Regions from separate parts of the Lysinibacillus sp. JNUCC 51 genome, predicted to be linked through region 1. Evidence: predicted binding sites of a transcription regulator. Region 1 holds the regulator's gene; the other holds the start of a gene.
What was found. Region 1 encodes CtsR, which represses protease genes until heat stress. Its sites were predicted from a motif close to ATGGTCAATAAAGGTCAAACA; they were not measured.
Positions count from the first base shown of each region.

Region 2: the regulator CtsR is predicted to act here: its motif matches at 5,083-5,103, upstream of JNUCC51_RS07935 (ATP-dependent Clp protease ATP-binding subunit).

Region 1 covers NZ_CP065545.1:2,540,454-2,548,104, forward strand. The annotation lists gene corA (magnesium/cobalt transporter CorA) at 1-747, opposite strand, end outside; gene JNUCC51_RS12185 (class I SAM-dependent methyltransferase) at 797-1,483, opposite strand; gene JNUCC51_RS12190 (DUF4870 domain-containing protein) at 1,604-1,909, shown strand; gene JNUCC51_RS12195 (CtsR family transcriptional regulator) at 2,113-2,583, shown strand; gene JNUCC51_RS12200 (UvrB/UvrC motif-containing protein) at 2,598-3,143, shown strand; gene mcsB (protein-arginine kinase McsB) at 3,140-4,249, shown strand; gene JNUCC51_RS12210 (ATP-dependent Clp protease ATP-binding subunit) at 4,239-6,683, shown strand; gene radA (DNA repair protein RadA) at 6,851-7,651, shown strand, end outside.
Region 2 covers NZ_CP065545.1:1,583,064-1,590,714, forward strand. The annotation lists gene fabF (beta-ketoacyl-ACP synthase II) at 1-535, opposite strand, end outside; gene JNUCC51_RS07925 (beta-ketoacyl-ACP synthase III) at 566-1,504, opposite strand; gene JNUCC51_RS07930 (YjzD family protein) at 2,647-2,841, shown strand; gene JNUCC51_RS07935 (ATP-dependent Clp protease ATP-binding subunit) at 2,890-5,016, opposite strand; gene JNUCC51_RS07940 (Crp/Fnr family transcriptional regulator) at 5,279-5,974, shown strand; gene JNUCC51_RS07945 (metal-sulfur cluster assembly factor) at 6,041-6,349, opposite strand; gene JNUCC51_RS07950 (prolyl oligopeptidase family serine peptidase) at 6,403-7,167, opposite strand; gene JNUCC51_RS07955 (Cof-type HAD-IIB family hydrolase) at 7,289-7,651, shown strand, end outside.

The DNA.
Region 1 (7,651 bases):
GCGACTAGAGCTCATCGCCATATAGCTATCACGCATATCAGCAGTAAGTTCCCGGTTTGATTCGATCATTTCTGTGAGTTTAAGCAGATGATCGTAAATATCTCCGAAATAAGCTCGTTCGGATTTCTTAAGTGAGAATCGGTAAGAGTTTAGGATACGATATAATAGATCACGCATCGGTAAAATGGTGCGTCGTAGATCAAGCAAATCACTACGGAATTCAAACACGATTTTCATAGCGTTGAGATTGCTTTGATAGGTAAGCTCATCTTCTAGTGCATTTAAATGATCCTCAATCTTATAAGCAAGTGGGAAATAGCTATCAACGATTTTATCGATTACCTGGTATGTTAAATATATTGTGCCACGTTCCCAGTTCTTTGGCTGTTTTTCTAACATCATTTGTACTCGATCTATTTCCGGTGCTACGTTTTTATGAAATGTAACAATAAATTTATTAGAAACAAAAATGTTTACTTCCTCAGCTGTTAGTTCTTCGTTAACTCTTTGGATAACAAAGAAATGGAAATCATCATAAAAATCGAGCTTTGGCCGCTGTAAACGCATTAAACAATCTTCTATAGCGAGTGGATGGAAATGAAAAAATGTATCTAAAAGTAGTTCTTCTTCTTCAGTCGGACAATTAAAATCGACCCAGTACCATTCAAATTCGTTTTTGTGTATATCTTCAAGCGGAAAATCTTTTATAAGCTTTTGGTCTTTTGTAATTCCAATTGTACGTATCACGGCATTCACCTCAATTCTGTTAATTCTATCCTAACAGGTATATATATTTTCACAAAAAACTTTCTTTATAACATATCCAACCACCAAATAAAGTAGTCGCAAAGAATCTAGATGGTTTTGTAAAGCCTGCCTGCTGTAGTAGTGATAAAATGTCCTCTTCAGGCATAAAAGAAAGAGAACGGATGGATTTCTCCATCTCCGCTACGTCTGATGGTGTTAGCTTTGTATGCTGTAGCCAATAAGCACGCCATAAATCAAATTGTAGCTCAGTTTCTAAGGAACCGGGTTGCCCGTATTTTGATACGAGGACAAATGGGGCACCAGGCTTTAAATTATTCGCTATTTCTTTTAATGTTGCAAGCTTCTCTTGATTATCTTGAATAAAGTGAAGCACTAATACACAGCTTGCTGCATCAAACTTCACTGTAGGTAGCTTAGTATCGAGTATAGTTCCTTGATATAAAGAAATATTATTAGGTAGGGATTTTAAACGTTCACCGGCTATTTGTAGCATCGCTTCTGACGGATCTATGCCAACAAATGACCAATGAGGTCTTTCCTCAGCGAGCTGTAATATTTCATTGCCGATCCCTGAACCAACTACTAAAAATTCAGCTTTTTCATGTAACTCAGATTGGTAAAAGGTTTGTGTTAAACGTAGCATTGCATCATAGCTAGGTAGCGTGCGACGAATACCTTTTTCGTATTCATTTGCAAGTTTGTTATTAAATTCCATAGAGTATCACATGCCTTTCAAAAAAATTTTAAAATGCAATTTATATTTGAAACTATTTAAGGGATAGGTCCGTAAATAGTAGTACATAAAATAAAAAATTAAATGGAAGGGTTGATATAAATGGAAACAAAATGGTCTAAGGTAATCATACACGCAAGTGCGTTTTTTGCGCCATGGTTAGTACCAATTATATTTTTCTTAATTAGCTCGGATGAAGAGGTAAAGAGTATTTCTGTGCAAGCCTTATTGTTCCAAGTTGTCATGGTGGTATTACTTACAATTTCGGGTATTTTAAGCTTCCTGCTTATTGGTATACCGTTCTTGATTGTTTTTGGTATTATGTATTTTATTGCGCCGATTATCGGTATTGTGAAGGCTCTATCTGATGAGTCTTGGCGTTATCCAATTGTTGGTCGATGGGTATAATTTTTATAGACGCAAGTATATGCTAATTGCATATGCTTGCGTTTTTTCTATTGCTGAAAAGGGTATCTTATAGCTAAGGGTTGGACACTTTAATTTTTCTGTGTGCGAATTAATTGCAATTATTTTCAAGCGTTTTGTATAATATACTCAAAGAAAGTCAAAGATAGTCAAAGTCAGTGAAGTAAGCGAGGTGTATTCCTAAAATGCGTAATATATCAGACATCATAGAAGGCTACTTAAAGCAAGTACTTGAATTAGGTGGAGAAGGGCATATTGAAATAAAACGTAGTGAAATCGCAGATAAATTTCAATGCGTGCCCTCACAAATAAATTATGTAATTAATACAAGATTTACTGCCGAACGAGGTTACCTTGTTGAAAGCAAACGTGGTGGTGGTGGATACATTCGAATTTTACGTGTCCGCGCGAATTCACAAATTGATCTAATCGACGATGTCCTCAGGCAAATAGAAGGTGGTGCATCGCAAATAATGGCAGAAGATTTAGTTTATCGACTAATTGATGAGCAGGTAATTTCAAAGCGAGAAGCGAAAATAATGTTAGCAGCAGTTGATCGCTCAACTATCGATTTGCAACTCCCGTTACGGGACAACATTCGATCAAAAATTTTAAGAGCGATGCTAACAACGATTAAATATGAACAGCAAAAATAAAAGAGGTGATGGAAATGATATGCGAACATTGTAAGCAGCGTAATGCGACAGTTACCGTAACACAAGTTCAAAGTGGTCAAAAGGTGGAGCACCATTATTGTGACGTCTGCGCCTCGCAGTTCAATCCATTTCATGCTGAATTTAAGCAAGAGCCAATATCTATTCAACAGCTATTATCCAATTGGTTTGGCTCCCCAACATGGCAGCAACAACAAGTGGGTGAAAAACAGCAGGCACCACAACCGCAAACATGTCCACAATGTGGATTTACGTATAAACAATTTTTAAAAGAAGGTAAATTTGGATGCCCTAGCTGTTACGACACCTTTAGCGAGCACTTACCAAAGCTCTTTAACCGTATACAGGCTGGTCCTCAACATATAGGGAAAATGCCCGGTGCTCGAAATAATGTGTATGTCATTAAAAAGCAAATCGAAGACATTCGTAAACGTATGAAGGCTGCTGTAGATGAAGAACAATTTGAAGAGGCAGCAAAGCTTCGTGATGAAGCGAAGGAACTTGAGAAGCAGCTACAATTTGAAGGTGGTGATGTGTCGTGATGATTGAGTCGTTTTTAGAACGTGCTACACCAATATGGATGAGTGTAGAGGATGATTATTCAGATATTGTCATAAGTACACGCATCCGCCTTGCTCGAAATTTAGATGGTTATCGTTTTCCGTTAGCCTTTACAGAGGATGAAGCATTACAGGTGGAACAGGCAGTTACACATGCAATCAAGGATAGTACAGAACTTCGAGAAAATTATTCATATTTTGCTATTAAAGACTTAACGTCTTTACAGCGTCAAATACTTGTGGAAAAGCACCTGATTAGTCCTCAGCTTGCAAAAAAAGAGCGAGTTGGCTCCATGCTCTTATCTGATGACGAATCAACTAGCATTATGGTGAACGAAGAAGACCATTTACGCATTCAATGTATGACAGCGAGTTTTCAACTTCAAAAGGCATACGAGCAGGCCAATAAAATTGATCGTATCTTAGAGAAAGCTTTGCCTTACGCATTTCGAGATACATTTGGTTATTTAACGAGTTGTCCAACAAATATTGGTACTGGTTTACGAGCATCCGTCATGATGCACCTGCCAGCCCTTACACTTACGAGTCAGATGAATCAAATCATTAATGCAATGACACGATTAGGCATGACGGTAAGAGGAATATATGGGGAGGGTAGCGAAAATATAGGGAATGTTTACCAAGTGTCAAATCAGATTACACTAGGGAAAACAGAGGATGATATTTTAGCGGATATCCAAAGCGTCGCTGAAAAAATAATTCAAAAAGAACGGCATGCAAGAGGTAAGTTAATGGAAAAAGCAGAGCTTGCCTTAGAAGACCGTGTATACCGTGCTTTAGGAACATTAACAAATGCTCGAATTTTAACGAGTGAGGAAGCAGCTACCTGTCTATCTAATGTTCGTTTAGGAGTAGATTTACAGTTAATTGAAGGTATTAAAGCGACTAAATTAAACGAATGTGTAGTAAGTATGCAACCTGGATTTTTACAGAATTACGCAGGTGACGTTTTGCCACCTACGGAGCGAGATCGCGTACGAGCAGAAATGCTTCGTGATGCACTATCTCGAGAAAATATGAGTAAGCCTATTATTCGGGGAAAAGGAGAGGATTCATTTGATGTTTAATCGTTTTACACAACGCGCGCAAAAAGTATTACAGCTTGCACAAGAGGAAGCAATTCGTTGGAAACACGAATCAATTGGAACAGAGCATATTCTATTAGGGCTTATCCGTGAAGGTGGCGGTATTGCTGCAAAAGCATTAGAAGCCATTGATATTAGTCCTCAAATGATTGAATCAGGTATTGAGGAGCTTGTAGGGAAAGGTAAAGAGGATGTTGGTCCAATTGTCCACTACACACCTCGAGCTAAAAAGGTAATTGAACTATCGGTCGATGAATCACGTAAATTAGGTCATTCCTATATCGGCACAGAGCATTTACTATTAGCGCTTATTCGTGAAGGTGAAGGTATAGCGGCCCGTGTATTAAATAATGCTGGTGTCGGATTGAATAAGGCTCGTCAGCAAGTGCTATTGTTATTAGGGAATAATGATAATGCTCAATCTGGTCAACAAGCTGCACAGGCTGCCAATACACCAACACTAGATAGCCTTGCGCGTGATTTAACGCAAATTGCTCGTGAAGGCACTTTAGATCCAGTTATTGGTCGAAGCAAAGAAATTACACGTGTTATTGAAGTTCTGTCACGTCGTACAAAAAATAATCCTGTATTAATCGGGGAGCCTGGTGTTGGTAAAACAGCAATTGCTGAAGGCTTAGCACAGCAAATTATTAATAATGAAGTGCCAGAAATTCTTCGTGATAAACGTGTTATGACACTTGATATGGGGACAGTTGTTGCTGGAACAAAATATCGTGGTGAATTTGAGGACCGTTTGAAAAAAGTAATGGATGAAATTCGCCAAGCGGGTAATGTTATTTTATTCATCGATGAATTGCATACATTGATCGGTGCAGGTGGTGCAGAAGGTGCCATTGATGCATCAAATATTTTAAAACCATCTTTAGCACGTGGCGAGCTTCAATGTATTGGCGCAACGACACTAGATGAGTATCGCAAATATATTGAGAAGGATGCGGCATTAGAGCGTCGTTTCCAACCAATTCAAGTTGATGAGCCAACTGTAGAAGAAGCGATTCAAATTATTCAAGGCTTACGTGATCGTTATGAAGCACATCACCGTGTGAAAATCACAGATGAAGCAATTGAAGCGGCAGCAAAAATGAGTGATCGATATATTTCTGATCGTTTCTTACCAGATAAGGCGATTGACTTAATTGATGAAGCAGGTTCTAAAGTACGTTTACGTTCATTTGCAGTGCCACCAAACTTAAAGGCACTAGAAGATAAGCTTGAAAATGTGCGCTCTGAAAAGAATGCAGCTGTCTCAGGTCAAGAGTTTGAGAAGGCAGCGTCATTAAGAGATACAGAACAAAAGCTAAAAGATGAAATTGAAACTACGAGAAAAAATTGGAAGGAAGAACAGGGTAAAGCCGAGTCAAAAGTTACAGTAGATGATGTAGCAGCGGTAGTATCTATGTGGACTGGAATTCCAGTATCGAAAATTGCTTCAGAAGAATCTTCTAAGTTATTACAGCTTGAAGAAGAGTTACACAAACGAGTTGTAGGTCAAGGAGAAGCAGTAGAGGCAATTTCTCGCGCAATTCGTCGTGCGAGAGCTGGTTTGAAAGATCCGAAACGACCAATTGGCTCATTTATTTTCTTAGGCCCTACTGGGGTTGGTAAAACAGAGCTTGCTAGAGCACTAGCTGAGGTTATGTTTGGTGATGAGGACGCAATGATTCGCGTTGATATGTCTGAGTACATGGAAAAACATTCGACTTCACGTTTAGTTGGTTCACCTCCAGGCTATGTAGGCTTTGATGATGGTGGTCAACTAACAGAAAAGGTTCGTCGTAAACCGTATTCAGTAGTATTACTAGATGAAATTGAGAAGGCTCATCCAGATGTTTTCAATATCTTACTTCAAGTACTTGAAGATGGCCGTTTAACAGATTCTAAAGGTCGAGTGGTAGATTTCCGCAACACAGTTGTTATTATGACATCAAACGTTGGTGCAGATGCTTTAAAATATCAGAAAAACCTTGGCTTTAATGTAGGTGGTACTGATACGAAGTATAAAGATATGAAGGGTACAATGCTCGAGGAATTGAAAAAAGCATTCCGCCCAGAGTTCTTAAACCGTATCGACGAAATGATCGTCTTCCACTCACTAGAAAAAGAACATTTAAAAGAAATCGTAGCGATGATGGCGAATTCTTTAACGAAACGTCTGAAAGAGCAAGACATCTCGTTAGAGTTAACGGACCCGGCTCTCGAGAAAATTGCAGAGGAAGGCTACGACCCTCAATATGGTGCTCGTCCACTGCGTCGTTCATTGCAAAAACAAGTAGAAGACCGTTTATCGGAAGAACTGCTGAAAGGCAATGTAGAGAAGGGCAATCAAGTTATCATTGATTACGTAAATGATGAATTTGTTGTGAAGAAAAAAGAGGAAGTTTCTTCTTCTAAATAATCTTCTTCAGTGGGGGGCCTCTTCATCCCCCACGAATTATTAATCTTCAGATGAATTTCTGCCCGTTAAATGTTTATTTGAAAAGGACAGCAAGGCTTTAAGTGCCAAGCTGTCTTTTTTTATGTACAATAATAAATATAAGAACAAATATTCGAGGTGGATGCAATTTGGCAAAGAAAAAAACAAAATTTGTATGCTCAAGCTGTGGCTATGAATCTGCAAAATGGATGGGAAGATGTCCAGGATGTGGAGAATGGAATAAGATGGTTGAAGAGGTGGAAGTCGTAGCGAAAGGGCCACGTGGGGCATTCCAACACTCTGCTACAGTTACCCAAAAGGCTCTCCCTATTATGCAGATTGAAGCTGCTGAAGAATCACGAGTTGCAACAGAAATGGGTGAGCTTAACCGAGTGTTAGGTGGGGGCATCGTGCCAGGTTCTCTCGTGTTGATTGGGGGAGATCCTGGGATTGGGAAGTCGACGTTGTTATTACAAGTATCTGCGTTACTTTCAAATAAAGGGCATCGTGTGCTCTATATTTCTGGTGAGGAATCCATCCGTCAAACAAAGCTACGTGCAGAACGTTTAGGGGTGGTATCGCAAGAGCTTTATATATATTCTGAGACGAATTTAGAGTTTTTAAATCAGACCATTGACGATGTAAAGCCAAAGTTTGTTATTGTCGATTCTATTCAAACTGTTTTTCATCCGGAGGTAACGAGTGCACCTGGTAGTGTATCACAAGTGCGTGAATGTACAGCAGAACTTATGCGAATTGCAAAAACAAAGGGAATTGCAATTTTTTTAGTCGGACATGTAACAAAAGAAGGACAAATTGCAGGGCCACGTATTTTGGAGCATATGGTTGATACGGTATTGTATTTTGAAGGAGAACGACATCATAATCACCGTATTTTACGCAGCCAAAAAAACCGTTTTGGCTCTACGAATGAAATTGCTATCTTTGAA
Region 2 (7,651 bases), 960 kb from region 1:
CAATTACTTTAAAAGCATCCCCAATGGAGTTTGTACCTGAAGCACAAGCAGTTACTGAACAAGAGTTAATGCCTTTTGCTCCAAAGTGAATCGACACTTGGCCTGAAGCCATATCCGGAATCATCATTGGAATAAAGAATGGACTTACACGTCTTGCTCCACGCTCTTGGAATGTTAAAAATTGTTGCTCGTATGTTTCCATACCACCGATTCCTGAGCCAATCCAGACACCTGCTCGTGGTGCTAGCTCTTCATCGATTGTTAATTGTGCATCTTCCATCGCCATGATGGACGCTGCTAAGGCATACTGTGTAAAGCGATCCATTTTACGAGCTTCTTTACGTTCAATATACTTTTCAATATTGAAGTCTTTCACTTCAGCGGCAATTTTTGCTGCGAAAAGATCTTTATTTAAACGTGTTAACTCGCCAACCCCTGATTTTCCTGCTTTAATGTTAGTCCATGTTTCTTCGATGCTATTTCCTAGTGGTGTAACTGCGCCAATTCCTGTAATTACTACTCGTCGTTTACTCATTGTATTACTCCCCTCAAGCATTTTCGTTTTTTATTTTCCCCATCTAATTGTAACGGCACCCCATGTTAAGCCACCGCCAAATCCTACAAGTACTAATATATCATCATCTTTAATCTTACCTGCCTCAAGCTCATCTACCAAAGAAATACCTATAGACGCTGCCGACGTATTACCATATTTGTGAATCGTTTTCGACATTTTTTCCGGTGGTAGTTCTAGACGCTCTCGAGCAGATTCCATAATTCGAATATTCGCCTGATGCGGCACTAAAAAGTCTACGTCTTCTTTTGTTAAACCTGCTTTTTCTAATACGTTTACTGCAGATTCACCCATTTGACGAACTGCAAACTTAAATACTTCACGGCCATTCATAGCGATCGTGTCCTGCTGTGTTAAATACAAGTTCTTTCCACCTGTACCGTCAGCTCCAAGCTCAAATGATAAAATACCTCTACCTTCTGATACTGGACCAACAATCGCTGCACTTGCACCGTCACCGAATAACACAGCAGTATTACGATCTTCCCAATCAAGTACTTTCGACAGCTTTTCAACACCTACTACTAAGACGTATTTATAAGCATTTGATTCTACAAATTGCTTTGCTGTCACTAAACTATATATAAATCCTGCACAAGCAGCCGCTTGATCCATCGCAGCTGCATTAACTGCTCCGATTTGCTCCTGAACCATACATGCTACGCTTGGAAAATTTTGATCTTGTGTTACTGTTGCTACAAGTATTAAGCCGATTTCCTCTGGTGTAATACCTGCTTTTGCAATAGCCTCTTTTGCAGCAGCTACTGCTAAATCTGAAGTTTCTTGGTCATCTGCGGCAAAATGGCGTTCTTCAATCCCTGTGCGAGTTCGAATCCATTCATCCGAAGTGTCCATAATTTTTTCTAAATCAAAATTTGTAACGACTTTCTCCGGAACGTATTTGCCAATTCCTATAATACCAGCGTTCATTTAGCAACCCCTCTGCTTTCTTACTATCAATTATTAGTAACTGGTCTTAATTATAACTCATAATGAAGTATTGGTGCAAGATGAATTAAATTTAACGTTCCTCATCATGATAACGTGGGGTTAATTTTTGTTCCCTTTTGGCGTCCAATAATCCCTAAGAAATTGCCCAGACGGAACGAAAATCAACTTATATACATGGCATACGATTTAACAAATGTCATCTCCAACTTTTAGAGCTGATGCAAGAAAAAGCATATTTAGGTGAGGCTGAAAAATTCAATAATGACAGGTTAATGAAAAAAAGCTGCAAATAAATCTGCAGCTTTAGCCTGACAATTGCTAGCATATATTATCAACAACGTAAAAGTTGATATCGTAAAAAGATGAAAGGTGGCACTCGCATGATTCTGCGTACGTCCAATCTTTTTTCTAATAGCTCATTAAGAATCATTTTCTCCTTGGAACGCTTAATGCTCTGAAGAAATCGCTTGATGGGTTGCAGTTTCAAACGACGAGTTGTAAGTTTCCTTTTATTTGGTTTGCTACCGTAGTTGTGTCAACGTAATAGCTGACGCTTTAATCGTCTGGTGTTGCGGTGGTGTTTTTGGTTCAATAAACAACGTTGAGTAATACGCATCCGCAATGGTAATCAAGTAAATCACAAAAAGTAATTGTTTCATTCAATGGTTCAAAAATTCATTTCTCCCTTTTTTCAGTTCTATCAATTCGAATTGTCTAGTTATAATACGAATGATACGTAAAAAAGTTTCAAATTAAAAATGACCAACGCACAGATAATCCCAATAAGCCACCTCGGTATGAGATAAACATTAGTTTAAAGAACAGCGGCAAGGCGAATTAAAATTAATGCTTTTTTGCCTTAATCGACTCGACTACGAATAGAACGACTTCTCCTTAGATTAAAACAACCACGGAACTCCCTAGCAATCAGCATTTACGACGTCTTCAAATTTCGCCGATCCTACTGAAATTGCATAAAAGTACAAAAATAAGATTATCGTTGTGACAAATTCGCCATGTTTCATAGAAATGGTTCTTTTTTTTTCGATTTATGTTATGATATGATAATGAATATGTAGTAAAACTTTATGATATAAAAAAGTTCGGTTGAGGTGAAATTAATGCAATATATCGTAACATTCTTTTGGTCATTCCTACTAGTTTCAATGTTAAACTACGTAGTAAGCTCTGTACTTGGTGTAGATTTTGATTTCCAAACTGCTGTTGTAACATCAGTTGTATTTACAATTCTTGTTTTCATTATCGGTGCGGTTATTCCAAACGAGTCAACTCCAGAAGCTGCAGACAATCATTAATTCAACTAGAAAAAACCTGTTTCGCTCAATGCGGAACAGGTTTTTTTGTTATTTTTCAACAATACATTGACCATCATGCATTCTAATGTGCAATGTTTCTCCTGGTAATACTTCACCTCGAAGCAATTCTTTCGCAACCGCAGTTTCAATATAACGTTGCACGAAGCGTTTTAGTGGTCGTGCGCCAAACTGAGCATCTGCTCCTTGTTCTACAACCCAATCAATTACATTTTGTTCTACTTGTAAAGAAATATCTTGCTCTGCAACTCGTTTGACAAGCTGTTCGACATATTTCCAAGCAATCGCTGTAAAGTGCTCATCTGATAGTGCATGGAACATAATAATATCATCCATACGATTTAACAGCTCTGGTTTAAAATGTTGACGCAGCGCAGCCATTACTAAATCCTCCACTGCTGCATCGTCTTCTTTTGCTTCCATTAAATAGCTTGAGCCAATGTTAGAAGTTAAAATGACCACCGTGTTCGTAAAGTTTACCATACGACCTTGGCTATCAGTAATGCGTCCATCATCTAAAATTTGCAGTAAAATATTCGCAACATCAGGGTGGGCTTTTTCAATTTCATCTAATAATACAACTGAATATGGATTTCGACGAACAGCTTCTGTTAATTGCCCACCTTCTTCATAGCCAACATAGCCTGGAGGTGCCCCTACAAGACGTGATACACTATGCTTCTCCATATATTCACTCATATCAATACGAATAAAATGATCCTCAGAATCAAACAGTTGTGCCGCTAGTGCCTTCGCAAGTTCTGTTTTACCAACACCTGTTGGCCCTAGGAATAAAAAGCTACCAATTGGTCTATGCGGGTCTTTGATACCAGCTCGAGCACGCCATACCGCTTCTGTAACAAGCTGTACAGCATTATCTTGTCCGACTACACGTTCATGCAATGTTTCTTTCAAGCGCAATAATTTTTCACGCTCACCTTCTACTAGTTTCGTCACTGGTATTCCTGTCCAACGTGAAACGATAGATGCGATTTCTTCAGCAGTTACCTCTTCACGTAAAATACGTGATTCCGTAGCATTCTCTAATTGTTTTTCCATCTCTTGAATTTCTTTTTCAAGTGTAGGAATTTTCCCATGTCGTAGTTCGGCTGCTTTATTTAAATCATACTTACTTTCTGCTTCATCTAAGTCACGGCGGTATTTATCAAGTTTTTCACGTTTTTTCTGAATGCCATGTAACGCTTCTTTTTCGGTTTCCCATTGTTTGCGCATGCCCTCAGAGGATTCTTTCAGCTTTGTTAATTCTTCACTGAGTTGCTCTAGACGCTTTTTACTTGCCTCGTCCTTTTCCTTACGTAGTGCTTGCTCCTCAATTTCGAGCTGCATAATACGTCGTGTAACTGCATCCAATTCCTGCGGCATGGAATCAATTTCTGTTCGAATCATCGCACATGCTTCATCGATTAAATCGATGGCCTTATCTGGCAGGAAACGCTCAGTAATATAGCGATTTGAAAGTTCTGCTGCCGCTACAATCGCACGGTCATGAATACGTACCGCATGATGTAACTCAAAGCGCTCTTTCAAGCCACGTAAAATGGAAACTGTATCTTCAATAGATGGCTCACGTACAAGTACTTGTTGGAAACGACGCTCTAAAGCAGGATCTTTTTCAATATACATACGGTATTCATCTAATGTCGTAGCCCCGATACAATGTAGCTCACCTCGTGCAAGCATTGGCTTTAACATATTCCCCGCGTCCATGGCACCATCCGTTTTACCTGCACCAACAATTGTATGAATTTCATCGATAAATAAAATGATACGCCCCTCTGAGTCTTTTACCTCTTTTAAAACACCCTTTAAGCGCTCTTCAAATTGTCCACGATAACTAGCCCCTGCTATTAAGGCACTCATATCCAACTCATACAATATGCAATCTTTTAATCCCTCAGGCACATCGCCTTTTACGATACGTTGGGCTAACCCTTCTACAATTGCTGTTTTACCTACCCCCGGCTCACCTATTAAGACAGGATTATTTTTCGTTTTGCGTGTTAAAATACGAATAACATTACGAATTTCTTCATCACGACCGATTACCGGGTCCATTTTGCCGTTTTTTACTTCTTCAATTAAATTACGTCCAAATTGTTCTAATGGTTTTTTATCATTAGTTTGTTGAAATTGCATATTTAGCACTCCTTTTCAATAATGTTAAGCGGAATCCCGTTTGCCATTCTGTTTTTCACAAAAAAATGTTTGACCTTTTTTGACTAACTTTATTTTACAACATACGACAAACCTTCGCAAAGAATTAGTCCTAAAATTTCTTCCCTTATAACTGGAAAATTACGTTATAATAGAACTATGTTAGTTTTAGTATCGAAAATTGTTCATCATCCTTTTGTAATAATAAGACATTTTTACAAAAAGAAAGCGATGTGTTGGAGATATGGTTATAAAGGATAATATACAAGAAAAATTTCACGATCTTTTTCAAAAGCACGGTGTTTTTATTAAAGTGAATAAGGGTAGTAAAATTTTTTTAGAGGGCGAACGTGCGAAAGAAATATATTATATAAAAACAGGAACTATCTCAATTAGTCAGGAAACGGAGAATGGAAAGGAATTAACCATTCGTATTTGTGGTCCAGACAGTATTATTGGAGAAGGCTCATTATTTTGTAACCTTACTTACAATTCCATGACTGCTAAAGTTTTAGAACCCTCTAGTTTATATGTACTAAGCCGTGAATCATTGGAACTTTTACTAGTGGAACAACCAGATTTAATGGTGGAATATATGAAGTGGTTGCAAACAGAAAATTTAAAGCATCAAAGTCGTTTACGTGATTTGATTTTAAATGGTAAAAAGGGCGCTTTATTTTCAACACTCATTCGCCTTTCGAATACTTATGGTAAGCCTTTAGAAAATGATACTATCTATATTGACCTACCATTAACAAATACAGAAATCGCTAATTTATGTGCGACGAGTCGAGAGATGATTAATCGCATGCTTAATGACTTGAAGAACCACAATATCATATCCTTCGAAAAAGGTTATATTACAATTCACGACCTACAATTTTTAAAGGATGAAATCGCCTGTGAGAATTGTCCGTTACAAATATGTCGTATCGATTAATTCTTTACACGCAAAATCCCCGCTTACTGTTGCAAGCGGGGATTTTTTATCGTGCTTTAAGTGGACTTAGCGTACACCTAATGCCATTTTTGCATAGCGTGACATTTTATCTTTTGACCAAGGTGGATTCCATACAATGTTGACATTTGTACTTTTTACCTCAGGAAGCTCACCTAAAGCTGTATTTACTTGATCAACAATAACAGGTCCAAGTGGGCAGCCCATAGAAGTTAATGTCATTGTAACAGTTGCTACACCTTCTTCATCTAACTCTACATCATATACTAAACCTAAGTTGACGATATCAATACCAAGCTCAGGGTCAATTACATTTTCTAATGCACCTAACATGCTGTCTTTCATATCTTGATCCATCTGTATTTCTCCTTCCGTCACAGTGTTAACTTAATCATAGCAGATGCATCTTATTATGCCAAATGCTGTGCAAGCCATTCAGTTGCTGCTAACATACCATCTCGCGATACAGCATGGCCTGCTCTTTTGTTTGCTAAGAATTTTAAGTCTTCTGGATTCGTTTCATAGTATTTGCGTAAAGTTAAATAAAAATCATACGTTTCATTGAAAGGTACAGTTTTATCTAATTCCCCATGCCAAAATATCACAGGTCGTCCTGCGAATTTTTCTGGTGTTAGGCTAACATCGTATTTAGCTAGAAGCTCATTCGTTTGATGTACTTCTTCTTCGGTCATAGGCAAATCCACACCGCTTTTAGCGAATTGCTGTAATTGATACTCTGCTAATTTAAGAAAACCTGGTGCGCCCATACATACGGCAGCTGTTTTGATCCAATCATACTGCTTTAAACAGCCTGATGTTACAATTCCACCCATTGATGTACCAGCAACGCCAATTTTATCATTCACTAATAATTTTTTATTCTTTAATTCATTATATAATTGTTCAACTTCATGAATAGAATTTAAAACAATATCCCAAAAATGTAAGCTCATTTTCATCTCAGATAGGCCTTCACTACGGTCGCCATGTAATTTTGCATCTGGTAGTAGGACACGCACCCCGCTGCCTACTAATTGATATGCATAATGTAAGTTATGTTCTTTTGCACTCATAAAGCCATGTAAAAAAATCACTACTGGGGTTCTTTCATTCATATTTTCTGTATGTATATGTAATAAAGGAATATTCCCCCACAATTCTTTCTCAACAATCATCTTTGTCACTCCCAACTTTTGTCTCATCTTTATGTTAGCAAACTTTTCTCGATGTGACAAAATTTTGACGAATGGTTTACAAAGAGATACTATTCAAATTATAGGAAAGGGGCAATGAGCTATGAAACCGCATTTAATCGTTTTAGACTTAGATGGTACGTTATTAACGGACCAACAACAAATTTCAGCCAAAACTAAAAAAACATTATTGCAGGCAAAGGAACAAGGCCATCAAGTTATGATTGCTACTGGTCGTCCTTATCGTGCGAGTGATATATATTATCACGAGCTTGGCCTTACAACGCCCATCGTGAATTTTAATGGTGCTTACGTCCACCACCCAAAAAATGCTGCTTGGCAGACTATGCATACTCCTATTGATTTAGGCGTAGTGCATAATGTCGTCGACTCCATTAATAGCTTTGAATACGAAAATATTATCGCAGAGGTTAAGGACGATATTTACGTGCATACAGAGGATGAA